DNA from 3 places in the Brachybacterium fresconis genome. Region 1 is predicted to be linked to each of the others. Evidence: predicted binding sites of a transcription regulator. Region 1 holds the regulator's gene; each other region holds the start of a gene.
The links. Region 1 encodes LexA, which represses DNA repair genes until DNA is damaged. Its sites were predicted from a motif close to TCGAACANNTGTTCGA; they were not measured.
Positions count from the first base shown of each region.

Region 2: the regulator LexA is predicted to act here: its motif matches at 3,122-3,137, upstream of JOF44_RS10385 (Rv2578c family radical SAM protein).
Region 3: the regulator LexA is predicted to act here: its motif matches at 2,126-2,141, upstream of JOF44_RS03355 (HNH endonuclease signature motif containing protein).

Region 1 covers NZ_JAGIOC010000001.1:4,191,798-4,202,131, forward strand. The annotation lists gene JOF44_RS18595 (class I SAM-dependent methyltransferase) at 1-593, opposite strand, end outside; gene hflX (GTPase HflX) at 761-2,317, shown strand; gene JOF44_RS18605 (ATP-dependent DNA helicase) at 2,353-4,383, shown strand; gene lexA (transcriptional repressor LexA) at 4,432-5,127, opposite strand; gene JOF44_RS18615 (peptidoglycan-binding protein LysM) at 5,297-5,692, shown strand; gene nrdR (transcriptional regulator NrdR) at 5,721-6,182, shown strand; gene JOF44_RS18625 (HelD family protein) at 6,342-8,588, opposite strand; gene JOF44_RS18630 (proteasome assembly chaperone family protein) at 8,737-9,714, shown strand; gene JOF44_RS18635 (cold-shock protein) at 9,984-10,187, shown strand; gene JOF44_RS18640 (spermidine synthase) at 10,294-10,334, opposite strand, start outside.
Region 2 covers NZ_JAGIOC010000001.1:2,303,244-2,313,577, forward strand. The annotation lists gene JOF44_RS10365 (sodium-dependent transporter) at 1-20, shown strand, start outside; gene JOF44_RS10370 (methionine/alanine import family NSS transporter small subunit) at 112-219, shown strand; gene JOF44_RS10375 (flavin reductase family protein) at 1,030-1,560, shown strand; tRNA gene JOF44_RS10380 (tRNA-Ser) at 1,748-1,832, shown strand; gene JOF44_RS10385 (Rv2578c family radical SAM protein) at 2,061-3,113, opposite strand; gene JOF44_RS10390 (OsmC family protein) at 3,411-3,926, shown strand; gene JOF44_RS10395 (hypothetical protein) at 4,017-5,324, shown strand; gene JOF44_RS10400 (S9 family peptidase) at 5,404-7,551, opposite strand; gene JOF44_RS10405 (hypothetical protein) at 7,655-8,143, opposite strand; gene JOF44_RS21150 (sensor histidine kinase) at 8,276-9,568, shown strand; gene JOF44_RS10415 (response regulator) at 9,565-10,227, shown strand.
Region 3 covers NZ_JAGIOC010000001.1:748,460-758,793, forward strand. The annotation lists gene JOF44_RS03345 (DoxX family protein) at 1-253, opposite strand, end outside; gene JOF44_RS03350 (NYN domain-containing protein) at 431-1,414, opposite strand; gene JOF44_RS03355 (HNH endonuclease signature motif containing protein) at 2,178-3,779, shown strand; gene JOF44_RS03360 (cupin domain-containing protein) at 3,832-4,170, opposite strand; gene JOF44_RS03365 (LysR family transcriptional regulator) at 4,258-5,166, opposite strand; gene JOF44_RS03370 (YeiH family protein) at 5,237-6,265, shown strand; gene JOF44_RS03375 (TOBE domain-containing protein) at 6,320-6,733, shown strand; gene modA (molybdate ABC transporter substrate-binding protein) at 6,730-7,488, shown strand; gene JOF44_RS03385 (ABC transporter permease) at 7,499-8,269, shown strand; gene JOF44_RS03390 (sulfate/molybdate ABC transporter ATP-binding protein) at 8,266-9,315, shown strand; gene JOF44_RS03395 (endonuclease III domain-containing protein) at 9,353-9,943, shown strand; gene JOF44_RS03400 (alpha/beta fold hydrolase) at 9,915-10,334, opposite strand, start outside.

The sequences.
Region 1 (10,334 bases):
AGGACCCGGAAGCCCTTGGCGCTGGCCACCTTGGTGACCTCACGGTCTCCCAGCTGTTCGGCGAGCCAGCGGGCCAGCGGATCCGCCCCCAGGTTCTTTCCGACCACCAGGGCGGCGGTGCCCTGCGGCGACAGCCGTGCCATCCACCGCAGCAGCAGCGCGTGCAGGGCCTGCTTCCCGATCCGGATCGGCGGATTCGACCAGATCGCCTCGAACATCAGATCCTCGGGAACGTCCTCCGGGGCGGCCACGCGCAGGTTCGTGACCCCGGCCCGCACGGCGTTCTCGGCGGTCAGCGTCCGAGCGCGTTCGCTGACGTCCACCGCCCACACCTCCGCCCCGGGGTGCTCCAGCGCAGCGGTCAGAGCGATCGGCCCCCAGCCGCAGCCCAGATCCAGGATCCGGGCCCCGGGGCGCGGCACGGTGAGCGTGTCGAGACGTCCCAGCAGCACCGCGGTGGCTTTGTCCAGTCCGCGCCCGCTGAACACCGAGGCGCTGGAGACCAGGTCGAGGTCTCTGCCGGCCAGCCGCACGGGCAGGGGGACGCGCTGGTCGTCGGTCGCGGGGGAAGGGGTGAAGTAGTGCTCGTCCACCCCAGCAGGATACGGACCTCGCGGCCGGGCGTCGGCGCACGGGCCCCGTCGCGCCCCCGCAGCGGATCGCCGCCCGATCCGCCCAGGGCAAAATCGCTCGACCGCGGCGACGCGGCGTGGGATTCTGGGATGACAGCTCGTCCCCGACCCCAAGGAGCGCCCCGATCGTGCCCATTGCTTTCCATCCCGAACCCGATTCCGACACGGACGTCGACGGGACCACCACGGGAGGGACCGGGGCCACGGCGCGCACCGAGACCACGGACGCCGCGACCACCCCGTCCCGTCGGGACCCGTTGACCGAGCGGATCCTCTCCCGCGGCGACGCCTCCGTCTCCGCCGTGACCTACGACTCCGAGGCCGACGGCGCGCAGTACGACCTCGCCGACCGCCAGGCCCTGCGCCGCGTGGCGGGGCTCTCCACCGAGCTCGAGGACGTCACCGAGGTCGAGTACCGCCGACTCCGCCTGGAGCGCGTCGTCCTGGCCGGTCTGTACACCTCCGGCGACTCCGCCGAGGCGGAGACCAGCCTGCACGAGCTCGCGGCGCTCGCCGAGACCGCCGGCTCCACCGTGCTCGACGGCGTGCTCCAGCGCCGCGCCCACCCCGACCCGGCCACCTTCCTGGGCAAGGGCAAGGCCGCGGAGCTCGCGGAGGTCGTCGCCGAGCACGGCGCCGACACCGTGATCGCCGACGGCGAGCTCGGACCCGGCCAGCGCCGTGCGCTCGAGGACATCGTCAAGGTCAAGGTCATCGACCGCACCGCGCTGATCCTGGACATCTTCGCCCAGCACGCCAAATCCCGCGAGGGCAAGGCGCAGGTGGAGCTCGCCCAGCTCGAGTACCTGATGCCGCGACTGCGCGGCTGGGGCGAGTCGATGTCCCGGCAGGCCGGTGGCCAGGTGGGCGGCGCCGGTGCCGGTATGGGCTCGCGCGGCCCCGGCGAGACGAAGATCGAGCTGGACCGACGCCGCATCCGCGACCGCATGGCCAAGCTGCGCCGCCAGATCACGGCGATGACCCCGGGCCGGGACACCCAGCGCGCGGACCGCAAGCGCAACCAGGTGCCCGCGGTCGCGATCGCCGGATACACCAACGCCGGCAAGTCCTCGCTGCTGAACCGGCTCACCGGCGCCGGAGTCCTGGTCGAGAACGCCCTGTTCGCGACCCTCGACCCGACCGTGCGGCGCTCACGGACGCCCGACGGCCGCGAGTTCACCTACGCCGACACCGTCGGCTTCGTGCGGCACCTGCCCACCCAGCTGGTGGAGGCGTTCCGCTCCACCCTCGAGGAGGTCGGGGACGCCGACCTGCTGCTGCACGTGGTCGATGCCTCCCACCCCGACCCCGAAGGGCAGATCCGCGCCGTGCGCACCGTGCTCGGCGAGCTCGAGGGCTTCGACGTGCCCGAGATCGTCGTGCTCAACAAGGCGGACATCGCCGAGCCGGAGACGATCGCTCGACTGCGCAGCCAGGTCGGCGACCCGCTCGTCGTCTCCGCCCGCACGGGGATGGGCGTGGCGGAGCTGCGTGACCTGATCGCAGAGCGACTGCCCCGCCCGGCGGTCGAGGTCGACGTGGTCGTGCCCTATTCCCGCGGCGACCTCGTCTCGCGGGTGCACAGCAGCGGTGAGGTCCTGGCCGAGGAGCACATCATGGAGGGCACCCACCTCCACGCCCGCGTGGATGAGGCGCTCGCCGCAGAGCTGCACGGCGCGGCCTGACGGGGCGGGGACGACGGCGCGGATACCCTGATCCGATGACCACCGCCACCGCTCACCAGGCCGCCCCGGAGGCCGCCGACATCCAGCTGTCGACCCTCATGGACGCGGCGGTCACGGCGATCGGCGGCACCCAGCGTCCGGGCCAGCAGGCCATGGCACAGGCGGTGGAGACGGCCATGACCGGAGGGCGCCACCTGCTGGTCCAGGCCGGCACCGGAACCGGAAAATCGCTCGCCTATCTGGTGCCGGCGCTGCGCCACGCCCTGGTCAGCCGTCGGCCGGTGGTGATCTCCACCGCCACCATCGCGCTGCAGACGCAGATCGTGCGCAAGGACCTGCCGTACCTGGTCGAGGCGCTCTCCCCGCACCTGCCGCGCACCCCGACCTTCGCCCTGCTCAAGGGGCGGGCGAACTACCTGTGCCGCCACAAGATCGACGGCGGCTACCCCGTCGACATCGACCCCGGCGCGCTGTTCGCCGAGGCGTCCGCGGACCCCGCCCGGGGCGGCGGCGAACGCCTGGGCGACCAGGTGCGTCGCCTGCGCGAGTGGTCCGAGGAGACCGACAGCGGCGACCGCGACGCGCTGGACGACCCCGTCTCCGATCGCGCCTGGCGGCAGGTCTCCGTCACCGGCTCCCAGTGCTTGGGCGGCACCTGCCCGATGGTCGAGTCCTGCTTCGCCGAGCACAGCCGGGAGCTCGCTCGCGAGGTCGACATCGTGGTGACCAATCACGCTCTGCTGGCGATCGACTCCTTCGACAACCACGGCATCATCCCCGACCACGACGTCGTCGTCTTCGACGAGGCGCATGACCTCACCGGCCGGGTCACCGGCGCCGTCACCGAGGTCCTCAGCCCCGGCATGCTGCGGGGCACCGTGCGGGAGCTGCGCGGCCTGGGGGTCGCGGCGACGGCTCTCGACGACGCCGCCGAGGAGCTGCGGGAGGCCCTCGAGCTGGCGCCGGACGGCCGGGTGCTCGGTGACCTGCCCGACCGTCTGGCCGATGCCGTCCAGCAGCTGCGCGTCGAGGCGCGGACCGCCCACTCCGATGCGAAGGACGCCGGCGAGGACGGCTCCGCGTCCACGGCCGGGACCCGCAAGACGGTCCGGGCGAACCTGCAGGAGATCATCGACGTCTGCGAGCGGCTCGGCGCGCCGGGGGAGGACGACGTGGTCTCCGTCTCCCGCTCCCAGGCCACCGGTCGCTCCAGCATCCAGGTGGCGCCCCTCAGCGTCGCCGCCGCCATGCGCGGCGCGATCCTCGAGGACCGCACCGCCGTGCTCACCTCGGCGACGCTCGCCCTCGCCGGCCGTTTCGAACCCGCTGCCGGCGAGGTGGGCCTGGGCCGGGCCGGTCGCACCGAGGTGGACGAGCTGCCGCCGGGGGAGGACAGCGGAGCCTGGGCCGGCCTCGACGTGGGCAGCCCCTTCGCCTATCGGAGCCAGGGGATCCTCTACACCGCCCGCCACCTGCCGCAGCCCGGACGGGAGGGACCATCGCCGGCGATGCTCGACCACCTGACCGATCTGGTGGAGGCATCCCGCGGGGGCGCGCTGTGCCTGTTCTCCTCGCGCCGCGGCGCGGAACTGGCGGCCGAGCACGTGCGCGCCCGACTCGACCTCACGATCGAGGTGCAGGGGGAGGACTCGATGGCGAACCTGGTGCGGAACTTCCGCGAGGACGAGGACGCCTCCCTGTTCGGCACCCTCACTCTGTGGCAGGGGGTGGACGTCTCGGGCCGGTCGCTGCGTCTGGTCACCATCGACCGGATCCCGTTCCCGCGACCCGACGACCCGCTGACCTCCGCCCGCCAGGAGCGGATCGCCCGGCACGGCGGCAACGGGTTCATGTCCGTCTCCGCCCAGCACGCCGCGCTGCTGCTGGCCCAGGGCGCGGGGCGCCTGATCCGCTCGCAGGAGGACCGGGGCATGGTGGCCGTGCTGGATCCGCGCCTGGCCACCGCGCGCTACGGAGGCTTCCTGCGCGAGGCGGTGCCGCCGTTGTGGCCGACGGCCGATCCCGAGGTCGCGCTCGGCGCTCTGCGCCGTCTCGCCGATTCCTGAGACCGCCGCGGCGGCGGGCCCGAGGGCCGGTCGCAGCGGCCGGGGCGCTCAGACCGCGCGCAGCACCGCGACGACCTTGCCGAGGATCTCGGCGTGGTCGCCCAGGATCGGGGCGAAGGCTGGGTTGTGCGGCATGAGCCAGACGTGGTCGTCGCGCTGCACGAACGTCTTCACGGTGGCCTCTCCGTCGATCATGGCGGCGACGATCTCACCCTTCTCGGCCGAGCGCTGAGAGCGCACCACCACCCAGTCGCCGTCGCAGATGGCGGCGTCGATCATGGAATCGCCGACGACCTGCAGCAGGAAGAGGTTCCCGTCGCCGACCAGGCGCGAGGGGAGGGTGAAGACGTCCTCGACCTGCTCCTCGGCCGTGATCGGCACCCCGGCTGCGATCCGGCCGACCAGCGGCACCGTGACCGACTCGGGGGATATGTCCGGGATCGGCACGGGGGCCGGGGCACCGTCCTCCTCGGGCATCACGACCTCCATCGCCCGCGGGCGCTTCGGATCCCGTCGCAGGAAGCCCTTGCGCTCGAGCGCCTGGAGCTGATGGGACACCGACGAGGAGGACGTCAGGCCGACGGCGTCGCCGATCTCCCGCATCGTGGGCGGGTACCCGTGGGCGGAGACCGCGTCGTTGATGGTCTCCAGGACGAGGCGCTGGCGACGGGTGAGGCCGGCCGTCGCGGGATCCGCCGGGGCGTCGCCGCGGGACCGGATCGGCGGGGGGGTGCTCGGCGTCATCGTGCGGCCTCCTGGCTTCGTCTGTCGGACCCTCGCGGTTCCGTTGTCCTGTCACCCAGCCTAGGGCGGCGCGCACCGGATGCCAAACAGGTGTTCGAGATTCCTCTTGCGTGTCGCGCCGCTCCCCGGCTACAGTCGCACAAAGATTCGATCGAACAGGAGTTCGGATATGACGACGCAGACCGCGACGGTCCTTCCCTTCCGGCAGCATCGCGACCAGCACGACGCGCAGGCCTCTCGAGCGGATGTTCGACTCGAGCCCACCCGGCGCGGTCGCGCGCTGCTGACGCTGGCAGCCTTCGTGCTCGGGCTCCTCGTCGCCGGCGCCCTGCTGCTGGTGTTCGACGTGCCCTCCGCCGTGGCGGGCCCTGAGCCGGAGCCTCCGACGACCATCACGGTCGAGGCCGGGGACACCCTGTGGGGCTACGCCGAGCAGTACGCTCCGGCACCGATGAGCGAGCGGGAGTACATCGCCGAGGTGCGCACGCTCAACCAGTTGGCCACCGGGCGCGTCACCGCCGGTCAGCAGATCGAGCTGCCGTCGCCGGGATCCCTCGAGCGCTGAGCGGGCGACGTGCCGGTATCCTGACCGGATGCACTGCCCGTTCTGCCGCCATCCTGACTCCCGGGTCGTGGATTCGCGCACGTCCGACGACGGCGCGACCATCCGGCGCCGTCGTCAGTGCCCGAACTGTTCGCGGCGCTTCTCGACTTCCGAGACGGCCTCCCTGTCCGTGCTCAAGCGCTCCGGCGTCAGTGAACCGTTCAGCCGGGCGAAGGTGATCTCCGGCGTGCGCAAGGCCTGCCAGGGTCGCCCGGTCAGCGACGACCAGCTGGCGATGCTCGCCCAGCGGGTCGAGGAGACGATCCGCTCCAGCGGCCAGGCGGAGATCGACGCGCACCAGGTCGGCCTGTCGATCCTGCAGCCGCTGCAGGAGCTCGACCTGGTCGCCTACCTCCGGTTCGCGAGCGTGTACCAGGACTTCGACACGCTCGAGGACTTCGAGAGCGAGATCGCCCGGCTGCGCGCCGAGGCGGCCTCCGCGTCGGTCTGAGAGACGGGTCGATCCCGACGGAGCGTGGGGGTTTCCAGATTTCTGCGCCGATCGGTTCGAAGCAGCCGTCGGCTGTGCATAAGATGTCCCCCGTGCACTCTCGCAGTGCACGACCGATCGGCGGTCGCGGAGGGGAAGCCGCGGCCGCCGATCCCGGTCTCAGGACGGGCCGATCCCCGCCGGCAGATCCCGGGCGTGGACCACGCCGAGGTGCCGGGTCGGCCGGCTCATCGCGACGTAGAGGTCGCCGGCGCCGTGAGCGTCGATCAGCTCGGCCGGTTCCAGGATGATCACCCCGTCGAACTCCAGCCCCTTCGCATCCTGCGCGGTCATCACGGCGATCTCGTCGTCCACGCCGGCGGAGCCCGCGCCTGCCCGGGGCAGCTGAGGGTGATCGTGCAGCCGTGCGAGCACGGCATCGATGCGCTCGGCCACCGTGATCACGGCCAGGCGTCCGGTGCCGGTGTCGTACGCGGCGCTCACCGCCTCGGCCGTGCGGTCGGCGAGCTCGGTCTCCTCGCTCCGCTCGATCAGCGGATCATGATCGCCTTCCCGGACCGAGCTGACTTCGGTGACCGGCAGCTGATGGGCCTTCGCCATCGCGACGGCCCGGTCCATGATCCGGCTCGGGGTGCGGTAGTTGACGGTGAGATGCTCGACCTGCAGGCGATCTTGGATGTACGGGCCCAGCGCATCCGTCCAGGACGAGGTCCCTCCGGCCGAGGAGGTCTGGGCGACGTCCCCGACCACGGTGAAGGACTTCGTGGGAGCGCGCCGCATCAGGGCCCGCCAGCTCATGGGGGAGTGCTCCTGGGCCTCGTCGACCACGACGTGCCCGTAGGTCCAGCTGCGCTCGGCGGAGGCGCGCTCGGCGAGGGTGCGGCCGTCGCGGATCTGGCTGACCTGGTCGGCGAGGTCCTCGGCGCGCACGATGCCCGAGGTGTCGACGTTCTCGATCACCCGGCGGGCGTAGTCGACGTCGGCCTCCCGCCGGTCGGCCGCCTCCCGGGCCCGGGCCTCGGCCGGAGCGGCATCCTCGCCCAGCAGCTCGGCGACCTCGTCCAGCAGCGGGACGTCCTCGACCGTCCAGGCCGAGTCCTTCGGGCGGACCAGCAGCTGGAGCTGCCCGACGAGAGCCGGTGGCGCCGCGGCGCGCAGCCGGTCCGGTCGGGACAGCAGGATGCGCAGGAAGCCCTGCGGCGTGTAGGGGAGCCAGGCCAGGTTCAGCCGACGCTTGATCTCATGGTCGTGGCGGAGGTCGGACAGCAGGTCGGGACGGTCCTCCGGCACCACGGTCCTGCCGCGCGCGATCAGCGCCTTCTCGTAGGCCTCGACCAGGCGGTCCATCGCCGCCCGGACGAACACGGAACGGGCGGCGTTGTGCGGCTTGTGCGTGGAGCGGGCCTCCCGCCGCGCCGCGCGGAGCGCGTCACGGGTGAGCGTGATCGGGGTGCCGTCGATCCTCAGCTCGAGGTCGTCCGACGGGATGACCTGGCGCTGCTTGACCGCACGGGCGAGGAGCTCGGCCATCGCGGTATCGCCCTTGACCCGGGCGACCTCGTCGCGGTCGTGGACGAAGGTCTCGATGCCGGGGAAGAGCTCGCCCGGGGTCAGCATGACCACTCCGGACTCGCCGAGGCTCGGCAGGACCCGTTCGATGTACCGCAGGAACCCCGAGGTGGGGGCCATGATCAGCACGCCCGTGTGCTCGAGCCGGCGGCGATGGGTGTAGAGCAGGTAGGCCGCCCGATGCAGGGCGACGGCCGTCTTGCCGGTGCCGGGGCCGCCCTGGACCACGAGCACGCCGCGGTTCGTCGAGCGGATGATGCGGTCCTGCTCGGACTGGATGGTCGCGACGATGTCGCCCATGCGCCCGGTGCGCTGCCCGGAGACGGCCGCGAGCAGGGCTCCCTCGCCCTGCAGCACCACGTCGTGGTGGTCGCCCTCGAACACCGCCTGGTCCAGGACGTCGTCCTCGAGCCCGATCACGCTGCGACCGCGGCTGATCAGGTGGCGGCGCAGGCGCACGTTCTGGCGGTCGGTGCTGGTGGCCTGGTAGAAGGCGGCAGCGGCGGGGGCGCGCCAGTCCACCAGGAGCTGCTCGCGATCGGCGGTGAACAGTCCGATGCGGCCGATGTAGTGCCGGGCCGCCTCGTCGGTGTCGAGCCGGCCGAAGACGACGCTGCGGGCCACGGAGCGCAGGAGGGCCAGGCGGTCCTCGTACATCGCCATGAACGAATCCCGCTCGGACCGGTTCTGGTGGGTCGAGGCATGCTGGGAGGCCTGGATCTGCTCCAGGTTCCCCTCGACCTGCGTGATGAGCTCGTCGAGCCGAGCGTAGAGCCGGTCGGCGTAGGCCTGCTCGCGCGCGATCTCCCGGGCGATCTGCTCTTCCGCCTCGTCCACGGACCTGCCCCCTTCGACGGTTGATCCTGCCGCCGCCCAGGAAACACCCGGGGTCGGCGAAGCACGGTGGTCCATTATGGTGGACGGGCCTGGGTGCGCGTGCCATCCGGACCCCGACATCTGGCCGGCCACGAGGGAGGAGACGCCGATGCGTGACCCACGTGACCTGTACCGGTTCGAGGACGCCGAGGTGCTGGCCGCGGTCCCTCGCACGGGACTGACCCTGGTCCATGCCCTGCCGGGCCTGGTCGACGCCGGCAGCGCCTGCCGGATCGCCTCCACCTACCTGCGGGACGAACTGCGCCACCTGCGGCTGGTCACCTTCGACATGGACGAGCTGCTGGACTACCGCGGGTCCCGCCCGCAGGCTGTGTTCGACGGCACCTCCTACGCGAGCGTCGACATTCCGGAGCTGACCCTGTCCCTCATGTACGACGAGGCCGATCGCCCGTTCCTGTTCCTCGACGGACCGGAGCCGGACCTGCAGTGGCGGCGCCTGTCCGAGGCGCTCATCGATCTGGTCGAGTTCTTCGACGTCGAGCGCGTGGTGGGCATGCAGGCGGTGCCCATGGCGGTCCCGCACACCCGCCCGATCGGCTTGATCGCCCACGCCAACGACCCGTCCCTGCTGGGGCGGCCGGGGTCCCGGCCGACGCCGGCGCCGGGGACCGCCCCGGCGGCGGACAGCGAGGAGGCCGCCGAGATCGTGGTGCCGGCCGCCTTCGGCGCGCTGCTGGAGCACGAGCTCGGCCGCGCCGACCATCCGGCGATGGGCTACGCCGCGCAGATCCCGCACTACCTCACGCGGACCGACTTCCCGGCCGGCGCGCTCGCCCTGCTGCGCCGGGTCAGCGACGCCGCCGGCCTCGACCTGCCGCTGGTCCACCTCGGCGACCTCACCGATGCGGCGACCGTCGCCCTGCAGGGCACGCTCGCGCAGAACGACGAGGTGCGCCAGATCGTCACCGCCCTCGAGGAGCAGTACGACTCCCTGAGCGAGGGCGAGGACGCCTCGTCGCTCGCGACCACGATGGATCTGCCGACGGCCGACGAGATCGGCGAGCACTTCGAACGTTTCCTGGCCGATCACGACGGTGACGGTCCGGACGATCCGCGCTCCTGGTAGGCCCCGGGAATCCCGTGGGCGGTGCGTCCTGCGACGAGTTGTTACTGCTTCGTGACCGCTGATCGCCGATCGGCGTGTGAACGAGGACACTGCCGTGACAGAATGGCGGCGTTGCGGTGATGCAGGTCCAGCAGGACAGTCCGTCGAAGGTGCCTCGGCACAGCAGTACGGCTTGCACCTGACGCCACCCGCCTCGGCGGGGGACGGCTTCACGCGGCGCCGCGATCGCGTACCGCGATCGTTGATGGACGACACAGAAGGTGACAGGTATGGCACAGGGCTCGGTCAAGTGGTTCAACGCCGAAAAGGGCTACGGATTCATCGAGATCGACGGAGGCGGCGCTGACGTCTTCGTGCATCACAGCAAGATCGACATGGACGGTTACCGCGCCCTCGATGAGGGCCAGCGCGTGGAGTTCGAGGTCAGCCAGGGAGACAAGGGCCCGCAGGCCGAGCAGGTCCGCCCCCTCTGATCCCGGGTTCTCCGAGATATCACGGACCGGGCAGGAGCAGATGCTCCTGCCCGGTCCGTCGTCGTCCAGGGGTGGCCCGCCGCCGACGGCGGCCGAGCCGGCGGGTTCAGCGCTCGGTGAGCACCTTGCCCGCACGCGCCAGCGCCT
Region 2 (10,334 bases), 1.9 Mb from region 1:
AGCTGCGCTCGTCCGAATGATGCGGGAGGGGCGACCGTACGCGCTGCTCGGCCCGGCCGTCGCCCCTCCCCCGTCATCTCCCCCATCGACACCCTTCCGTCAGGAGTGACCATGTCCTTCGCTTCCATCGTCATGATGATCGTCGCGATCGTGACCGTCTGGGGCGGCCTCGTCGCCGCCGTCGTCAACCTCGTCCGCCATCCCGAGAAGGACGACTGACCGCGGGCCGCGCGACCCCGTCGGTCGCCCTGGCCCGGCCGCACCCCCTGCAGGCCGCTCTCGTAACCCCCGGCGTCCGCACCCCCGCAGGCCGCCCTCGTAACCCCCGGCGTCCGCACCCCCGCAGTCCGCCCTCGTAACCCCCGGCGTCCGCACTCCCTGCAGGCCGCTCTCGTATCCACTGGCGTCCGCACCCCCGCAGGCCGCCCTCGTAACCCCCGGCGTCCGCACCCCCGCAGGCCGCCCTCGTAACCCCCGGCGTCCGCACCCCCGCAGGCCGCCCTCGTAACCCCCGGCGTCCGCACCCCCGCAGTCCGCCCTCGTAACCCCCGGCGTCCGCACTCCCTGCAGGCCGCTCTCGTATCCACTGGCGTCCGCACCCCCGCAGGCCGCCCTCGTAACCCCCGGCGTCCGCACCCCCGCAGGCCGCCCTCGTAACCCCCGGCGTCCGCACCCCCGCAGGCCGCCCTCGTAACCCCCGGCGTCCGCACCCCCGCAGTCCGCCCTCGTAACCCCCGGCGTCCGCACTCCCTGCAGGCCGCTCTCGTATCCACTGGCGTCATACGAGCACGCAACGCCCTCTGAGCGGCTCGCTGCTCGCATACCGCCCGTGGATGCGCCCCTGCCCGGTGAACACCACCGCGGACCACACATTCCGGAGTCGCCGCCGGCTCACCCGCTGCCGGGGCAGGCCTCATGGCGTCACATTCTTGGCGACGAGGAGACACAGCCCCTAGATTCGCTTCTGTCACTCAAAAGCATCTTGGGGACCGAGGAGTACCGAGCCGTTCCCGTCGAGGAGGAAACTCCATGTCGTCAGACCCCACGACCACCGCCAACGGCACCGCGAGCGCCGACGGCGTCCTGGACCGCGAGACCTTCGCCGCGCTCTTTCGCCGTCACCCCGCCGGCGTCGCCGTCGTCTCGCTGACCGACGGGACCGAGCCCCTCGGGTTCACGGCCACCTCCGTGATCTCCGTGTCGGCGCAGCCCGCCGTGCTCGCGTTCACCATCAACGACACCTCGTCGTCATGGCCGGCGCTGAGCCGGGCCGAGACCGTGACGGTGAACCTGCTGGCCGCGGACCAGCGCCAGGTGTCCACGATCTTCGCGACCTCCGGGATCGACCGGTTCGCGCAGGTCGCGTGGCATCAGCTGCCCACCGGCGAGCCCGTTCTGGACGGCACCGCCGGTTGGATCAGCGGGAGGATCCTGGAGCGGGTGCCCGCCGGCGGCAGCCACGTCGTCCTCGTCGCCGCGGACCGGGCCGAGATCGCCAACGAGGAGCCGCTGGTGTATCGCAACCGCAGCTACCATCAGCTCCTCGAGTACGAGATCTGATCCAGGAAGACACCCGGATCGATCGTCCCGGCCCGGCCCGCCCCGAGTGCAGGATGCCGAACACCGATCTGCGGCTGGCCCCGCTGGACGAGCCGGAACCATGAACCGCGGTGAGTGTGACCTGTGCCAGCTCGGTTCGCACCACCCCGGGGCGTCGGGTACGCTGATGCCTGCTCTTACGAGCGCTGGAGGATTCGCCTAGCGGCCTATGGCGCACGCCTGGAACGCGTGTTGGGTTAACGCCCTCGGGGGTTCAAATCCCCCATCCTCCGCCGACGGAAATGCCCTCTCACCTGCAGGTTCACCTGTGAGTGAAGGGGCATTCCGCATGCCCGGAACGTCGCGACTGCGGGAGTGATCGACAGTCCCTCCGCCGAGCGGCTTCCCGCCGGACGGGGCGTCGCCGGACCGGGCGTCGCCAGACCGGGCGTCGCCGGACGGGGCGTCGCCGGGCAGGCGTCTCCGGCCAGGCGCGCGGTCCCGTCAGAGTGGGCGACCGGTCAGAACAGAGCGGGCTGCGTCCCCAGATCGAGCGCGACCGGAGCGGTGCGAGGGCGCGAGGCGGCGTCGGCCGCGCGGCGTCGCTGCTCGGGCTGGTCCTCGTCCTCCTGCGCGTCGAGGCCATGGCGTCGCAGCAGCGGTCGCAGCCGGCGCGCGAGGGTGCGACGGTACCCCGCGGGCGCATACGAGGCGTGCTCGTAGAAGCGCCGATACCCGGTGACGAGCTCGGGGTGCTCCCGCTCGATCCACTCGAGGAACCACTCCTTGGCACCGGGACGCAGATGCAGGGCGCCATGGACCACACGGACGGCGCCGGCGTCGGCGATCCGGGCGAGGGCGTCGTCGAGCTGGGCGTCGGAATCGGTCAGCCAGGGCATGATCGGCATGAGGAAGACCGTCACGCGGAATCCGACATCGGCCGCGGCACGCACGGTCGCCAGGCGCGCGGCAGTGGTCGGCGTCCCGGGTTCGACGGCCTTCTGCAGCTCGTCGTCGAACACCGCGATGGACATCGACAGGTCCACCGGAACTCGTTCCGCGGCCTTCTCCAGGAGCGGGAGGTCCCGCCGCATCAAGGTGCCCTTGGTGAGGATCGAGATCGGCGTACCGCTGTCGGCGAGGGCGGAGATGATCCCGGGCATCAGTCGATACCGTCCCTCGGCGCGCTGATAGGGATCGGTGTTGGTGCCGAGTGCGACGAGGTCATGCTTCCAGGAGCGCTTGGCGAGCTCGGCGCGCAGCACCTCGGCGACATTGACCTTCACGATGACCTGCTGGTCGAAGTCGGCACCCGCGTCGAGATCCAGGTATTCGTGCGTGCTGCGCGCGAAACAGTAGACGCAGGCGTGGGAGCACCCGCGATAGGGATTCACGCTCCACTCGAACGGCATCGAGCTCGAGGCCGGCACGCGGTTCAGCGCCGACTTCGCCGTCACCTCGTGGAAGGTGACGCCCTGGAACTCCGGGGTGCGCACGCTGCGCACGAGCCCGGACATGCCCAGCAGGGCCTGCTCGCGCTGTTCCGCTCCGAGTGTCTGCCCGCTCCATCGCATGCCTGCAGTCGAACGTACGTTCGACCGATTGTCAAGTGGTGCGGCTCCCTCCGGCGAGCCCCGGCAACCCCCTCGGTCGTGCGGTCGCCCGGTCGTGCAGTCGAGCGGTCGTGCGGTCGTGCGGTCGTGCGGTCGTGCGGTCGTGCGGTCGTGCGGTCGACCAGCGGGGCAGCCTGTCGGCCGTCCGCTCGATCCGGCCGCCCGGTCGACAGCCTGTCGGCCATCCGGTCGATCCGGTCGCCCCGTCGACCGCCCCGCCGACCGCCCCGATCGCGGCGACGCATCTAGCCTGAGGCGATGATGACCACTGCCGACCCCTCGTCCCCCTCAGACCCTGAATCCCGGCCCCGTCCGCTCTACACCGCCCGCGTCGACAATTCCCGGGGCACCTCCGGGCAGGTGCGCATCCACGACGGTCCCGCCTCGCTGGACGTGGCACAGCGGCGCGACGATGCCGCCGTCGAGCCGGAGATCGAGCTGCCCACCGGGGGCCCGCGCTCACCGGCGCAGGGCTTCAACCCCGAGCAGTTCCTGGCCATGGCCTGGAGCACCTGCCTCGGCGAGACGCTGCGCGTGGTCCTGTCCGAGCGGGGTCTGGCCCACGAGAGCCGGGTGAGCGTCGAGGTCGAGATGCACCGCGACCCGGCCGGTGGTTTCCGGTTCACGCCGCGCGCCCTGGTCTCGATCGAGGAGATGGCACCGAGGGAGGTTCGTGAGCTGGCCGAGGCCGCGCACACCCGATGCCCCGTCTCCAAGCTCCTGACCGCCCCGGGAGCGTCGGACGTCGAGCTGGTGGTGGCCGCGAGCGGCTGACCCGATCCGTCCGACCCTGCCGGAACTCCTCCTGGTCGGACCCCGCCCGGATATCCTGCAGGGAAGGGAACGGATCCTCAGGGGGAACAGATGTCGGATGCAGGGTCGGCAGGCGGCGGAAACGGGCGAGGCCACGGCGGCCCGTCGGGCCCGGGGGACCCGAACTCGCCCGGCGGAGCCTACGGCGGGCCGAGTCGTCCCGCCGCCCCGGGCAGCTTCTCCGCCCAGGGCGCACCCGGCGGGAACGAGCGCTACGGCGGGCCCGTCAGCCCCGGCCATGACGGCCCCGCGCGTGCAGGCCAGGTCCCTCCCGGTCACGGGCCCGGTGGCCCGGGCGGACCCGGCCCGGGCAACCCCGGCACCGGGGCCGCCCCCGGCCCGGCCGGCCCCGGTGCCGGCGGTCCCGGCCCCTCGCGGGCGCGGCCCTGGGCGCTGATCGCCGTGGCCCTGGGGTGCGTGGCGGTGCTCGTGATCGCCATCGGCGGCGGGCTCACCGCCTTGATCCTCACCCGGAACAGCGGGGAGGGCTCCCCGCCCGTCGCGGCCAGCCAGGACCCGACGACCAGCGAGGAACCGACCGCCGAGGAGCCGACACCGGCCGAGGGGACCCCCAGCTTCGAGGTGGTCGTCCCCTACGACGAAGTGCCCGGGAGCCCCGAGGAGATCCACGACATCCTCGCCGACAACCCGCTGACCCGCGGGACGCTGCCGACCGTCGGCAGCTGCGAGCTGCCCGCCACCCCGGCGTCGACGCAGAGCCCGGAGGAGATCCAGGCCGTCCTCGATGCCGGCGGCGGCTGCCTGAACTCGATCTGGTCCACCGCCAGCTCCGACCGCGGCCTGCCCTGGAACTCCCCGTCCGTCACGGTCTACACGCCGCCGGAGGTCCCCGACAGCGCGTCCTGTGATCCGGAGAGCTTCGATCCGGACTCGGCCCGGATGTGCAACCTCGACTCGACGCTCTACTGGCCGGCGGGAAGCGGCATCGGCGCCGAGATCGCCGACGCCGAGAACGTCCCCAGCACCTATCTCTGGGACCTGGCCGTCGCCGAGGTCTCGACCGTGAACTGGAACAGCTCGGTGGGCATCTACTACGTCTCCATGCTCAACAAGATCGCGGAGCAGGAGGCCGACGGCGAGGAGTCCGAGGCGTACAAGGAGGCCACGCGGCGCTATTCGCTGCAGAAGCTCTGCCTGGGATCGGCCGCCGCGATGCAGGTGCCCTCCTCGGCGGAGCCCACGACGGCGGTGCGCGCCTGGCTCACGGACGAGGCGAACTGGAAGGACGACGGGCTCGACCCCGCCTCCCGCGTGCACTGGATCCAGGCCGGCCTCACCTCCGGCGGCGACCTCAGCGCCTGCAACACCTGGGAGGCCCCCGCGGATCTCGTGGCCTGATCCCGGCCCGCGCACCCCGGCGCGTCGCACCCCGGGCCGCGACGCGCCGGGCTCTTCGACCCCGGCTCTTCGTCGTCAGTCAGCCGAGCGTCGCAGGCCGCTCCCAGGCCTCCCCGCGCACGTGCTCATCGAGGAAGCCGAGGAAGGTCTCGTACCAGACCTGCGCGTTGCCCCGGCCCTGGATCCAGTGCCCCTCGTCGGGGAAGTACAGGTAGCGGTGCCGGGTGCGGCCCTCGGCGTCGCGCGGGGTCGCGGAGAAGGCGTTGAGGTCGTACCAGAGGGCGTGGCCCTGGGCGATCGGGACGCGGTAGTCCTTGTCGCCGTGGATGACGAGCATCGGCACGACGATGTCGGCCACGGCGTCGCGCGGGTTGTAGAGCGCGTTCTGCTCCCGCATCGGCCGCTCCCAGGCGGCGTTGTCCGTGGTGCGCCCCATGCTCACGGTGTCCCACAGGGAGGCGTGGGTGACGATGCAGCGGAAGCGGTCGCCGGTGTGCCCGGCCACCCAGTTGGCCATGTACCCGCCGTAGGAGCCGCCGGCGAAGGCTGTGCGCTCGGCGTCGATGTCCTCGCGCGCCACGGTGACGTCGGTCAGCGCCATGATGTCGGTGAACGGGGCGCCGCCCAGCTCGTGCTGGCCGCGGTCGATCATCGCCTGGCCGTAGCCGGTGGAGATCGCCGGGTCCGGCAGCAGCACGGCATACCCGGCATCCGCGAAGGGCCCCGGGTTCCAGCGGTAGGTCCAGGCGTTCCAGGATCCCCAGGGGCCGCCGTGGGCGAAGACGACCAGCGGGTGCGGCCCCTCCCCCGCGGGCAGACGCAGCCAGGCCCGCAGCGCGGTGCCGTCCTGCGCGGTCGCGGTGACCTCGGTGAGCGAGCCCTTCTGAGCGACCGCGTCGGCCGGGTTCGCCAGCTCCTGGATCTGTCCGGTCGCCGGCTCGATGCGCACCGGATGCGGGGCGACGGAGATCCCGGAGGCCGACGCGATGACCGCTCCGCCGGCGACCGATGCCGAGTCGAAGGCGAGATCCTGCTCGGGTCCTCCGGCGAGCCGCCGGGGCGCGGGGTCGTCGAGGCCGCCGATCCACACGGAGCCTCGGCCCTGATCATCACTGGTGGCGATGAGCGTGGAGTCGTCGAGCCAGACCGGATCGACCCACTGGTCCAGCTCGGGCCACACCGGGGTCGAGGTCCCGGTGGCCAGGTCGAGCAGCTCGACGCTGGTGGACAGGCTCGCCTCCTGGGTCCAGTTCCGGCCGCGGCCGATCAGCGCCCGGGTGCCGTCGGGGCTGAACTCCCCGGGACCGTGCTCGGCCTCGGCCGTGCCCTGGCGCAGCAGCCGCGGCGGCTGGGCGCCGATGAGGTCCAGCAGGTAGAGATCGGAGGCGGCCAGCAGGTCCCCGCGGGAGTCGGCCATCGCGACCAGGGCGCGGGAGCCGTCGCGGTCGACGGTCCATTCCTCGAGGCGCCCGGGCGGCATCGTCACATAGCGGAAGTGCAGCACCTGCTTGTGCGGGGAGTCCCCGGGCGAGCCGCCGTCGCCGCTGCCGGCCGACGGTCCTGAGCCATCGGTCGAGTCGCCCGAGCTGCCGATCGAGCCGCCGGGCCCGCCGGAGGCCGCGGCGCTGCTCGACGGGGCCCCGCCCCCTGCGCCGACGATCGCGGTGGCCTCGGCCCAGGAGAGGTCCGAGGGCAGCGCGGCCAGGGCGAGCACCGGGCGGGAGGGGCCGAGGTCATGGTCCCAGGAGCGGGTGGGGAACTCGGCGTGGAGAGCCGCCGTCACCGTCGCCTCCTCGCGCTTCGCCGAGAGTCGGTCGTGCTCGGTCTCGTCGGAGGCCTGGGAGTGCACCTCGAGCTCCGTGATGAGGTGGCTGCCTGCCAGGCGCAGACCGCCGAAGCCGCCGGGCCGGGCGGCGAGCTCGCGGGCCTCGCCGCGCGGGGGCAGCGCCCACAGTTGGGCGTCGTCGGCCTCGGTGCCGTCCTCGCCCAGACGCTTCGCGGTGAAGAAGGTGGTGCCGTCCTCGGCGGCGGCGACCGCGCCGATCGATGCCTCGCCCCGGGTCAGCGGCAGCAGACGATCTTCCTCGATCTCCACCAGCGCGGTGCGATAGGCCGTGCCCTTCGCGGTCGTCGAGGCGACCTTCGCGAGGATCCTGCCCCCGTCCGTGGTCTCCAGCCCGGCGAGCCGGGACGCGTCCAACAGGGCTTCGATGCTCTTGGATGTCATGACTCACCATCCTGTCACCGTGACTCGGTGGTGCGCACCCTTTTCGACGGGCGCGGGGCCGTACCGACGGGGCGCTCACCGCCCCTCCGCCGCCCGCCGTCGGTCACCGACCGGCGCGACCGATCGCCCGGATGACCAGGGCCACCAGTTCAGCCACGAGCCCGGTCAGCACCCCGATGACGGTTCCGGTGAAGAGGCTGGAGATCGCCGTCGCTCCGCGGAAGAAGACGGCCTGCAGCGCCGGATCGATCTGGGAGAGGTTGCCGCCCAGCGACGGCGGCCCGTCCGGGAACGAGGCACCCCAGAACACCTGGTGCACGGTCGCCAGGAGCACCCCGTAGCAGATGCCGACGACCAGCAGGGTCAGGAACGGGCGTGGCACCCGCGCGGCGATCACGACGACGATCCACACGATCAGGGGCACGAACACGAACAGCGAGTTCACCCACGTGCCCGACTGGATGATGCTCAGGTCGTGCAGGACCACTCGCGGGACGGCGAGGAGCGCGAGACCGAGGATCGCCGGGATCGTCAGTCCCAGCGGGTGGCGGGCGGAACGGACAGGGGCGGAGGACAGCGGCTGGTTGTTCATGCCCGGAACACTAGGAACCGGCTCGTCACCTCCACATCCGTCCGTCATCCAGAGGTCGGTACGTCGCGAGGCGACCTGATCTGTCGCCTCCCGGCCGATGCGGCGACCACCGGCGCGACCTACCCTGGTGCCGTGACCGCGCCCTCCGCCTCCCACCCGGCTGACCCGCAGGCCGGACCGCGTGGCGTGCTCTCCGGGCACCTGGTCGACGCCGTCCTGGCAGCAGCAGTCACCGTCATCCTGGTCCTCATCATCTCGGCCGACATCGGCGGGGAGACCGACTCCGATCCCTTCGCCTACCTCTGGGCCGTGGGTCTTGGAGCGCTGATGCTGGTCCGCCGCCGCTATCCGGTCCTGGTGCTGGCGGTCTCGGTGCTCGGATTGTTCGCCTACTACTCCTTCGGCTATCCGGCCGTGGGGGTGGCGGTACCCGTGGCGGCCGCCCTCTTCTCGGCGGCGGAGGCCGGGAAGCTGCGCTGGGCGATCGGCGCCGCCCTCGTGGTCCTCGCGGCCAGCGTGTTCTTCCGCCTCACGGAGGGAGCGCCCGCGTCCGTCGTGGTCGGCTACGAGCTGGCCGGTCATGTCCTGCTGATGGCGGCCGCGATGGCCCTCGGCGACGGTCTCCGGTCGCGACGACGCCTGGTCGCCGAGGCGCGGCGGACCATCGAGCTGACGGCCGAGTCCGAACGTCGCCGCACGTTCGAGCGCGCTCGCGCTCAGCGGGAGGCTGTCGCGCGGGATCTGCACGACGCCCTCGGCCACCGCACGACCGTCATCTCGCTGCACGCCGACGTCGCCCGCGAGGCGCTCGGCCGCGGCGACTCCTCCGACGCCGGTGCCGCACTGGACGTCGTCACCGAGTCCTCGCAGGCGATCCTGGCGGAGCTGCGGCGCACCGTCCGGCTGCTGCGCGCGCCGGAGGAGGCTTCCGCGCCCGCCGGAACCCTCGCCGGCGTTCTCGAGGGACTGCCGACCCTGGTCGGCCCCGGCATGGAGCTGACGACGTCGGTCGAGGTCGACGCGCCGCTGCCCGGAGTGGTCGAGGCCGCAGCGGTGCGGATCCTGGAGGAGGCGGCCGTCAACATCGTCCGTCACTCCGGTGCGAGCCGTGCCGCCGTCGATGCACGGGTGCGCGACGGGGAGCTCGAGCTGAGCGTCGTGGACGACGGGTGCCCTGGTCAGGGGCCACCCTCCGTCCCGGCGGCGTTTCGGACCTCGCCGTCCGCGCCGTCCCAGGCATCGCCGGCAGCGACCGGATACGGCATCATCGGGATGCGCGAGCGCGCCGAGGCGCTCGGCGGGAGCCTGATCGCCGGCCCGGAGAACGGCGGGTTCGCGGTCCGTGGCGTGCTGCCCCTGGTGCCCGACGGCCTCATGGGCGACGGGCGCGGCGGGGACGACAAGAACGACAGGAACGATCGATGATCCGGGTGCTGCTGGCCGATGACCAGGACCTGGTCCGCGCAGGGCTGCGGGCGCTGCTCGACGGCGACGACGGCCTGAGCGTGACCGCCGAGGCGCACTCCGGGCGCGAGGCGGTCGAGCTGACCCGCCGGCACCGCCCCGATGTCGTGCTGATGGACATCCGGATGCCCGGCACCGACGGCATCGCCGCCACCGCCGAGATCACGGCCGACCCGGACCTGACCGCGGTGCGCGTGCTGATCCTGACGACGTTCGACGAGGACGCGGAGGTCTTCGCCGCGATCCGCGCCGGCGCCGCCGGATACCTGCTCAAAGACACTCCCGCCGCAGAGCTGCGGGCCGGGGTGCGCACGATCGCCGGCGGCGAGAACCTGCTGTCACCACGCGTCGCGCGGCAGGTCATGGCACAGCTGGCCACGACCGCGGCACCCGTGGCGCCGGACCCGCGGCTGGAGAGGCTCACCGAGCGGGAGCTCGCCGTGCTGCGCCGCGTCGCACTTGGCGACACCAACGCCGAGATCGCCCAGCACCTGGTCGTCTCCCCCGCGACCGCCCGCACCTACATCAGCCGCATCCTGGCCAAGCTCGACGCCCGCGACCGCACCGAGCTCGCCGTCCTCGCCCACCGCTGGGGACTGTTCTCCGAGGACGACGCGTAGGCGGACGGTCGCGCAGCCTCCGGCGAACGGCGCCCGCGACGCGGGTCTTCGTCACGTCCTGATGCCGAGGACTTGATCATCTCTTCCAAGTAGTTTAGTTTTGAACT
Region 3 (10,334 bases), 3.4 Mb from region 1:
CCATGGTGATCGCGAGCCCTGCGGCGGCCAGCGCCACCAGGACCGGCAGGACGCCGGTGACGGCGGGAAGTATCAGGCCGAAGGCGCCGAGGATCTCGAGCACGCCGATCCCGAGGATCACGCTGTGCGGGAAGTCCTCGACGTACGGGGTGCGCTCGATCTGCTGGTCTCGTGCGGTCAGGAGCTTCGCGGCACCCGACGCGGCGAACACCGCGGCGAGCACGAAGGCGAAGATCCACAGGAGCATGTTCATGACAGCGCCTCCTTCATCGGGAACTCGAGTATCTCTCGTCGCGGTGCGCTCTGTCACACGAACGGGACTGCGACCTGGCGGGAGAGCTGGTCGGTGACCTCACGGGCGGACGTGCCGACGAGCTGACCGATCAGTCAGCCGGTCCAGTCCGTCGGCCCGGTCAGTCCGTCAGCCCGGTCAGTCCGTCGGCCGCACCAGGCGGTCGTGGCCCGACTCCTCCAGCTCCGCGATATCGGAATGGGCCTTGAGGAAGGCGGAGAAGGTGCGGAAGCCGAGGGCCTTCTCGCTGAACGAGGGGTCCATGCGGCGCATGTGCGACTTCACGGCGGAGCTGTGCAACCACTCGCTGTCGCCGCGACCGCCGAGCTGCAGGGCGCGCTGGAGCAGACGCGTGGCCGCTTCACCGGGATCCTCGGTGATCTCTTCGTCGTCCGCCTCGTCGACCGTCTCGTCGGCCGCCCCGTCGGCGTTCTCGGAGGGGTCGGAGGGCCCGGCCCCTCCGCCGCTGGAGCGTGAGCCTCTGCCCCGCCCGCGACCGTCGGAGTCCCCCGTGCCCTGCCCGCGCCGGGACCGGGTGGATGCTGCCGGCTCGGGCCGCTCGATGCCGGGGAGGTTGTCATAGGACTCGAACTCGTCGCAGGCCGCGGCCAGGGACTTCGCCGTCGAACCCGCTACCCCGATGCCGATCACGTAGCGTCCCAGGCGCCGGCAGCGCTGGGCGAGCGGCACGTAGTCGGAGTCCCCGCCGACGATCACCACGTGGGTGAGGTCGGGGATGCGGAACATGTCCTCGACGGTGTCCACGGCCAGGCGGATGTCCGCCCCGTTCTTCGCGTAGGCGGCAGCGGGGAAGAGCTGGACCAGGTCCACGGCGCGGGCGACCAGCTGCGAGCGATAGTCGGCGTTGACGGGCGCGGACCAGTCGGCGTAGGCGCGGGTGAGCATGAGAGAGCCGAAGGAGGCGGCGTAGTCGATCACCGCGCCGACGTCGACCGTCGCCGCGGCGAGGCGTTCGGCGACCCCGGGGGCCGACGGGTCCTCGGCGATCTTCTGGCGGTCCCGGCTGTAGGCGTTGCGTCCGTGCACGCGGTCGTACCAGGACATGACGATGTTGTCGAAGTCGAGGTAGACGGCGACGCGGGGATCGGTGGGTTCAGCCATGGCACCAGTCTGCCCCCGCGAGCGGGTGTGATGGCGGAGCGCCGGTCGTGCGGGTGTCGGACGGGCGGCGACGGGGGCGTCGGGCACATGACGGAGCGAGCGCCGGACGGGAGCTTCGGGCACATGGCAGAGCGAGCGCCGGACGGGCGGCGGCGTGGGTGTCACGCGCATGGCGGTCCGGGAGTCGGACGGGCGAAATCCCCCGGAGCTGCGGGGAATCCGACACGCAGATACCCCTGATGCGCGTAGGAGAAGATCAATCTTCACATCACCACGACATACATTCCTGCGCACCCATTGCACCATATCCAGGTGACATTCTAGAGCTCGTCATCGTCGAGCTCCAGGAGGCTCCTTCGCACCCTCGTCGCACGGTGCCTCGGCGCCTCGGCGCCTCCGGTGCGACCGTCCCCATCGTCCGACGTCACGATCCCCGGACGGAGCAAGCCCGTCGCACCAGCTCACCTCCCTCGATCCTGCCGCACGAGCACTCGCCCGCAGGCGTCACCACGCACGAGTGCGGACCGGACGCGCATCCCTTCCGTCAACCCGATCACGGTAATTGTGGACAACTCATGACGGTGGAGGAACGATTCATCCTTCCTCCACAGGCACCCTTTTTCCACATCCTGTGGATACTCTTCGGGAACATCCCCCACTTTGTCCACAACTCTTCTTTTTATGGGCGTCGAACGGTAGGGTCGAGTCATATCGAATGCACATCCGAGAGCAGGGAAGCCCGGACGGGAAGGAGGTAAGGGTCATGAGCGCGATCGTGAGCGCCCCGTCGGCCGATGGGGACGACGAACTGGATGGCTTCGACGCCTCGGATCTCGCCTTCCTCGCCTCCCTCCCCCAGCGCCTCCGTCAGGTCGGCGCCCATAAGCCCTTGACCCGGGAAGACCTGCCCACGCGCGGGAAGAGCACGAAGGCTCCCCGGCTCAGCGACGCCACACAGCTCGCCTGGGACGCCGAGACGAGCAGCGCTCGTGCCCTGGCCTCCCGGTACCGCGCTGTGGCGGCCCTGTACACCTGCGAGGCGGAGGGCGATGAGTCCTGCGACCAGGAGGATCTCGACACGATCCGGACCGCTCTCGCCCTGCGGGTGACCGATGGCGCAGCCCGCTGGGAGCTGCGCACCGCCCGCCAGGCCGTCGACCAGTTCCCCCGCACTCTGGAGCGACTGGAGTCCGGGCGCTTCCCCTCGACGTGGTTCACGCGGATGCTGCGGACGGCCCAGAACCTGAGCGACGAATCGCGACGCAAGATCGACGTGGCGATCGCGACGTGGTCCGTGGACATCACCGCTGAGCGCTTCATCACCCTGCTCAATGCCCTCGTCCAACTCATGGGACAACGCGAGGAGGATGCGGAGGAGGAGCCGCCGGAGCCCGTGCGCACGGTGGAGCTCGCCCCAGATGCCGTCCCGGGGAACGGTTCGATCACCTTCCGTGGCCCGATCCCGGAGATTCTCGCCTATTGGAAGAGGTTGGATGAGGCCGGTCGCGCGCTCCGGTCCGAGCAGCGCAGAGCACTCCGCGAGGGCACCGAGATCCCCTTCGACATCGACGAGATCGCCGCCCGGACGGGTCGCCCGGTCCCGCTCGACCGATTGCGCTTCGAGCTTGCGCTGCAGGCGCCCTTCGACACGGACGGTGTGCACGTGCCCGCGGAGCGGTTCCGCCTCAACATCACGGTGCCGATGCTGACTCTGCTCGGTGCCTCGGACGCCCCGGGCATGGTCGAGGGTCGCTCCCCCGTCCCGCCGCGGATGGCACGCTCCCTCGCGGGCGCCGAGAACACCTGGTACCGCGTGCTCACCGATCCCGGCACCGGCGCCTTCCTGCCGTGTCCCGCCCAGAAGTACCACCCGGACAGATCCATGCTCGAGCACCTGCGGCTGCGGAACGCGACCTGCGCCGTGCCGGGCTGCACCCGCTCCACCTCGTGGGCCTCGGAGGCCGATCACATCGAGGAGTACGACCACGTGGACCCCACCCGGGGCGGCCTCACCGAGGTCGAGAACCTGCACCTGCTGTGCTGGAGGCACCACGTCCAGAAGACCCAGGGCCTGCTCGATCCCGACCGACTGCCGAGCAACGGCACCGGCCCGGGACGCACCCGGTGGGCCGTCGGCCGGTCCGGGGACCACACGATCACCACCGACGACGTCGACCTCGCCACCCGCATCGCGGTGCGGGAGCTAGAGCGCATCTGGGAGCACCATCAGGCTCGGAAGAGCTCCCGACCTTCGGCCTCCCCACCCGAGACGCCTCCGGCAGAACCTCCGACGCCCCCGCCGCCCGCGGCGCCGCCGGAGATCCCGCCCGGGCCGTGGGACCCGGATGATCCCCCGCCGTTCTGATCGGTATCACCCGACCCCGGGGCGTTCCTGCGCGCTCCGGGGCACGAGTGCGTCAGCGGCGCTGGATCTGCAGCGATCGGCGGCGCCGGTGCACGGTGAGGTATTCGAGTCCATCGTCCCCGGCGCGGAAGCCGCGCACCGTGCGGCGGGGCAGGAGCGCGACGTCCCCGGGCCGCAGGGGCTCTTCGGCGTCCTCGGTGACCAGAGTCCCGCTGCCGCTGACCACATGGATCAGCGTGTCCACCTCGGCACCGACATGGGGGTCGATCCCGTCCCCGGCGGGCAGGCGGATCAGATTCGAATCCAGCTCGCGCTCCGGCTCCACGATGGACCACGCGGCACCGCGGCGCGGCTGCTCAGGCAGGTCAGAGGTATTGGTCAGGACAGGCATGTCGTCGGCTCCCGGTTCTCGATGTCGCCTTCGAACGTACCCGCTCCGGGGCCCCGGACGTGGCGGCGAAAAGGGTCCTCGGTGCGCTCACAGGGCTGGTCGCGTGGGTGCCGTCGCCACGGCGACGAGATCCGCGGCCGGTCCGGTGAGACGCCGCGGCCCCGTCCACACAGCGGTCAGGGGCCGGCGCAGCCGTTCCCCCTGGACCGGCACGCGGTGCAGCTGTCCCGTCTCCAGCAGGGAGCGGACGGCCAGCATGCTCAGCACGGCGGGGCCCGCCCCGGAGCTGACCGCCACCCGCACCGCCGCGTTGCTGCTGAGCTCCTGGACGGGCGCGGTGCGAGCGGCCGACGGCACCAGCTCCTCGAAGGCTTCCCGCGTCCCCGATCCACCCTCCCGCACCACCAGCGCGGTCGCCGCCAGCTCCTGGAGGCCGACCGGCTCGTCCCGCGACGCCCAGGGGTGGTGCGGGGCGACCACCACCACGAGCTCGTCCTCGCGCAGGTCCTGAGCGTGCACCCAGCGCGGCACATGCGGGGTCTCGATGAATCCCAGCTGCAGCTGCCCGCCGCGGACCTGTTCGAGCACCTGCGTCGAATTCAGCACCCGAAGGTCCACCCGCACCCGAGCACTGGTGCGGCGCAGCTCGGTGAGCCAGGCCGGCATGAGGTGCTCCGCGATCGTCATGCTCGCCCCGACCTGCAGCTCGAGCGTGTCCTCGTCGCGGCTGTGGTGCAGCCAGCCCGTGAAATCCGCGGCGGCCTCCAGCAGCTCGCGGGCGTGGGCGGCATAGAGCAGGCCGGCCGACGTCGGGCGCGCACCACGCGGATGACGATCCAGCAGCGCCATCCCTGCCTGGGACTCCAGCTGGGCGATCATGCGACTCGCGTTCGGCTGGTACATGCCCAGGCGGCGGGCACCCGCGCCGAGCCCGCCCTCGTCGACCACCGCGACGAACAGGGCGAGAGCCGGCAGATTCGGCAGCGGAGCAGACATATGGGAATGATATGCCCTGATCCGGATCTGCCGTCTACCGGGCCGGACCCCCCGGTGACAGGGTTCTTCCATGCCCTCGCCCCTCGCCGAATCCCGCACCGCCACCGCCGCTCCGTCGGCCCGCCGCACCCTCGCCCCCGGCCTGCTGCTGTGCCTCGCCGTCGCCGTGCTGGCGCAGCTGATCGCCCCGCTCATCCCGGGCGTGAGCGCTCTGATCATCGCGATCGTGGCGGGGATCCTCGTCGCCAACACCACGGGACTGCCCTCCGCCGTCTCCGCCGGCACCGACTTCTCGGCGAAGAAGCTGCTGCGCGCGGGCATCGTGCTGCTGGGGCTGCAGCTGGTGCTCGGCGACATCCTCGCGCTCGGTGCCCCGATGCTCCTGGTCGTGGTGGTGATCGTCGGCGGCGGCATTCTCGGCACCGTGGCGCTGGGCCGGCTGCTGGGCGTCGCGCCGCGTCTCGCGCTCCTGGTCGCCTGTGGGTTCTCGATCTGCGGTGCCGCCGCCGTGGCCGCGGCCGCCGGGGTCACGGATCCCGAGGACGACCACGAGGAGGACACGGTCACCGCCGTCGCCCTCGTCGTGCTCTGCGGGACGGCGATGATCGCGCTGGTCCCGCTCGCCTCGGCCCTGATCGGGCTCGCGCCGGGCACCGCCGGACTCTGGGCGGGCGGTTCGATCCACGAGATCGCCCAGGTCGTCGCCGCCGGCGGCGTGCTCGGCGGCGGGGCGCTCGCCGTCGCCGTCGTCGTCAAGCTCGCCCGCATCCTGATGCTGGCCCCGGTGATGGCCGTGCTCAGCGCCCGGGAACGGCGCCGCGGCGGGGCCGATGGTGCCCGCCCGCCCCTGGTCCCCGTGTTCGTCCTCGGCTTCCTGACGATGGTGCTGCTGCGCTCGTTCCTGCCGCTGCCCGCCGCGGTGGTGGACGCCGGGTCGGTGCTGCAGACGATCCTGCTCGGGGCGGCCATGTTCGCCCTCGGCACCGGCGTGAAGGTCCGCGCCCTCCTGCGGGTCGGGGCTCGTCCCTTCGCCCTGGCCGCCGCCTCCACCGTGCTGGTCGCCTCGATCGCACTGCTCGGGGTGCTGATCGTCGCCTGACGGCCCGGAGCAGCACCCCTTCTTCTCCGCATGTGCGTCGCTATAGTGGTTCTCATGACGCAGATACGGGTTCGAGACGCAGCGGCTTTCCTCGGAGTCAGCGACGACACCGTGCGCCGCTGGATCGAGAAGGGAACGCTCGAGGCGACGGCCGACGCCTCCGGGCGCACGGTCCTGGAGGGCACGGAGGTCGCCCGCATGGCCCGGGAGCTCGCCGTGACCCCGGAGCCCGTCGGCAGCCCCCGGTCCTCGGCGCGCAACCGCTTCGTCGGACTCGTCACCGACGTCGTCCTGGACACCGTCATGGCGCAGGTCGAGCTGCAGTGCGGCCCCTTCCGCGTGGTCTCCCTGATGAGCAGCGAAGCCGCCCGGGAACTCGGCCTCGAGCCGGGAATGGTCGCCAGCGCCGTCGTGAAGGCGACCCAGGTGGTCATCGAGGCCGAGCCCGCGCCGGGCGGACGCTCATGAGAGCCGTCTCCCGCCTCGGGGCCGCGACGGCCGCCCTGACCCTGGCTCTCGGCGTCGCCGGCTGCTCCGGCTCGTCGGCCTCCTCCGACACCCTCGTGGTCTACGCCGCCGCCTCGCTGCAGGAACCCTTCGAGGAGCTCGGCGAGCGCTTCGAGGCCGCCCACGACGGGGTCGCCGTGCAGTTCAGCTTCGCCGGCTCCTCGACCCTGGTCGCCCAGATCCGGGAGGGCGCCCCGGCCGACGTCTTCGCCTCGGCCGACACCCAGAACATGGACAAGCTGACAGGCGCTGACCTGCAGGGCGCCGAGCCCGTGGACTTCGCGACCAACACGCTGATGATCGCCGTGCCCGCCGGCAATCCGGCCGGGGTCACCGACCTCGCCTCGCTCACCGAGGACAGGCTGGACCTCGTCGTCTGCGCACCGGAGGTGCCGTGCGGGAGCGCGACGGAGACCGTCGAGCACACCGCGGGGATCGAGCTCTCCCCCGTCAGCGAGGAGCAGTCGGTCACAGATGTGCTGGGGAAGGTCACCAGCGGCCAGGCCGATGCCGGACTGGTCTACGTCACCGATGTGCGCACGGCCGACGAGGTGGAGGGCATCGCGTTCCCTGAGTCCGACAGCGCCGTGAACACCTACCCGATCACGACGGTGGCCGGCAGCGAGAACGCCGCGCTGGGCGATGAGTTCATCGACCTCGTCACCGGCACCGCGGGCCAGGAGGTCCTGGCGGAGTACGGATTCGCCGAAGCATGAGGTCTTCGGCATGAGGTCGCTGCCCCGCTGGGTCCTGGTCCCCGCCCTGCTGGGCGGGCTGTTCGTGCTGCTCCCGCTGATGGCCATGGCGACTCGGGTCCACTGGGGTGATCTCGGCGCGCTGCTGACCAGCGACTCCTCCCTCGCCGCGCTGCGGCTGAGCCTGAAGACCTCCGCCACCAGCGCTGCCTGCTGCGTGCTGCTCGGCGTACCCATGTCGCTGCTGCTGGCTCGCTCGAGCTTCCCGGGGCTATCCCTTCTGAGGTCGCTGATGCTGATCCCGCTGGTGCTGCCGCCGGTGGTCGGGGGCATCGCCCTGCTGTACACCTTCGGCCGCCAGGGGCTGATCGGCCAGCAGCTCGAGCTGCTGGGGGTGCAGATCGCCTTCTCCACCACGGCGGTGGTGCTCGCGCAGACCTTCGTGGCGCTGCCCTTCCTGGTGATCAGTCTCGAGGGGGCGCTGCGGACCGCGGGCACCCGCTACGAGGCGGCCGCCGCATCGCTCGGTGCCCGCCCCACGCGGGTGCTGATGCAGGTGACCCTGCCGCTGGTGCTGCCCGCTCTCGTCTCGGGCACGGTGCTGTCCTTCGCACGGGCGCTCGGCGAGTTCGGCGCGACGATCACCTTCGCCGGCAGCCTCCAGGGCACCACCCGCACCCTGCCGCTGGAGATCTATCTCCAGCGCGAGACCGATCCGCAGGCGGCGGTCGCCCTGTCCTTCCTGCTCATGATCGTGGCGGTGGCGATCATCGCGGTCACCGGCAGGCGGGCCGCGCTATGAGCCTCACCGTGGGCGCCACGGTCCCCGAGCGCGGGATCGACGTCGAGCTCGAGCTCGTCGGCGGCGAGACTCTGGCTCTGGTCGGTCCCAACGGCGCCGGGAAGTCGACGATCCTGTCCCTGATCGCCGGGACCCTGCGTCCCGCGACCGGCACCATCGCCCTCGACGGCCACGTGCTGACCGGCCCGCGGACCTGGGTGCCGCCGCATCACCGCGCCGTCACCACTCTCGCCCAGGACCCCGTGCTCTTCCCTCACCTGAGCGTGCTCGGCAACATCATGTTCGCCCTGCGCGCCCAGGGGATGCCGCGACGACGCTCCCGACGGGAGGCCGAGCGGTGGCTGCAGGAGATCGGGGGGCCGGAGCTCGCGGACCGTCGGCCCGCCCAGCTCTCCGGCGGGCAGGCGCAGCGTATCGCGGTCGCCCGGGCCCTGGCGGCACAGCCGGACCTGCTGCTGCTGGACGAGCCGCTGGCGGCGCTGGACGTCGATGTCGCCCCCGCACTGCGCGACCTGCTGCGCCGGGTCCTGGCCGAGCGCTCCGCAATCGTGGTCAGTCATGACGTGCTGGACGCGGTGACGCTCGCCGACCGGGTGGCGGTGATCGAGGCCGGACGGATCGTCGAGTCCGGCTCCGCCGCCGAGGTGCTCACGCGCCCGCAGGCCGCCTTCACCGCGCGCCTGGCCGGGATGAATCTGCTCCGCGGCGTCTGGGACGGTCGCGCGATGCGCCTCGGCGAGGAGGGAGGCCAGGCCATCCTGCGGGGCGAGCCGGTGGAGCCGATGGCCGCCGGCACCCCGGTGCGCGCGACGGTTCGCCCAGCGCGAGTCCGACTGCACGACGGGACCGACGCGCCGCCGACGGCGACGGTGCTGCCCATGACGCTGACGGGCCTCGAGCCCTTCGGCGACATGGTCCGCGCCCGGTCGGCCGGCATCGCCGCGGACCTCACGCCGCAGCAGCTGGCGGGCCGTGACCTGAGAGCCGGTGCCGAGGTCCGCTTCCGTCTCGAGGCGGAGGACGTGAGCATCTACCCCGCACTCTGACCGCTCGCGCTGCTCTGCGCCGGGGCACAATGGGGCGATGGACGAGATCGACCTGCGCTCGCTCCATCACGAGCTGCGCGGGCGCCACGGCCCCCAGGGCTGGTGGTGGCCCGGCGAGGAGCCCTTCGAGATCGCCGTGGGTGCGGTGCTGGTCCAGCGCAGCCGGTGGGAGCAGGCCGCGCAGTCGATCGAGGCGCTGCGCCGGGCCGGCCTGCTCGAGCCGACGGCCCTGGCGGCGGCCGATGAGGAGCGGGTGCGGGAGCTGGTGCGCGGCTCCGGCTTCCCGGCCTCGAAGCCGCGTCGGGTCCAGGCCCTCGCACACTGGGTCCGACAGCGTGCCGTCCACGCTCGCGAGCTCGAGGACGCACCGCTGAGGATCGAGCTGCTGGGGGTGGAGGGCATCGGCGAGGAGACCGCCGACGCGATCAGCCTCTACTGCTTCGCCCGCCCCGTCTTCGTCTGCGACGAGTACGCCCGGCGGCTGCTGCGGGAACTGGGCATGGAGGTGCCCAGCTCCTACCGGGCGTTCCGTCGGGCGATCGCGCCCGCGCTCGAGCGGGCCGAACTCTCCGTCGCCGAGCTCGCCGAGCTGCACGGGCTCATCGTCGAGGAGGGGAAATCCGCCTGAGGAGATCGCGCAGCGCCCCGTTGAAGAGCTCCGGTCGCTCGAGGTTCGGGTAGTGGGAGGCGCCGGGGACCTCGACGTATTCGCCGTCGGTGACGGTCTCGGCGAGGCGGCGACCGTTGGCGATATGGTCCGGGCCGTCCAGGGCACCGCACAGGGCGAGGACGGGGACATCCACCCGGTCGAGCAGCTGCCAGGTCCCCGTCACCGGGGTCGGCGGGAGCGGAAGGATCGGGGTGCCGTCGGCGTCCGTGCGCAGGTGCTGCTCGAGGGTGTCCCGGGCCATGGCGTCGACGAGGTCGCGGACCGCCGGATCGACCTGGTCGAGGGTGCGGTGGGGACCCGCCGTGAAGCGCTGGAGGACGTCGATCCACCCCTGGAGGTCACCTCGCTG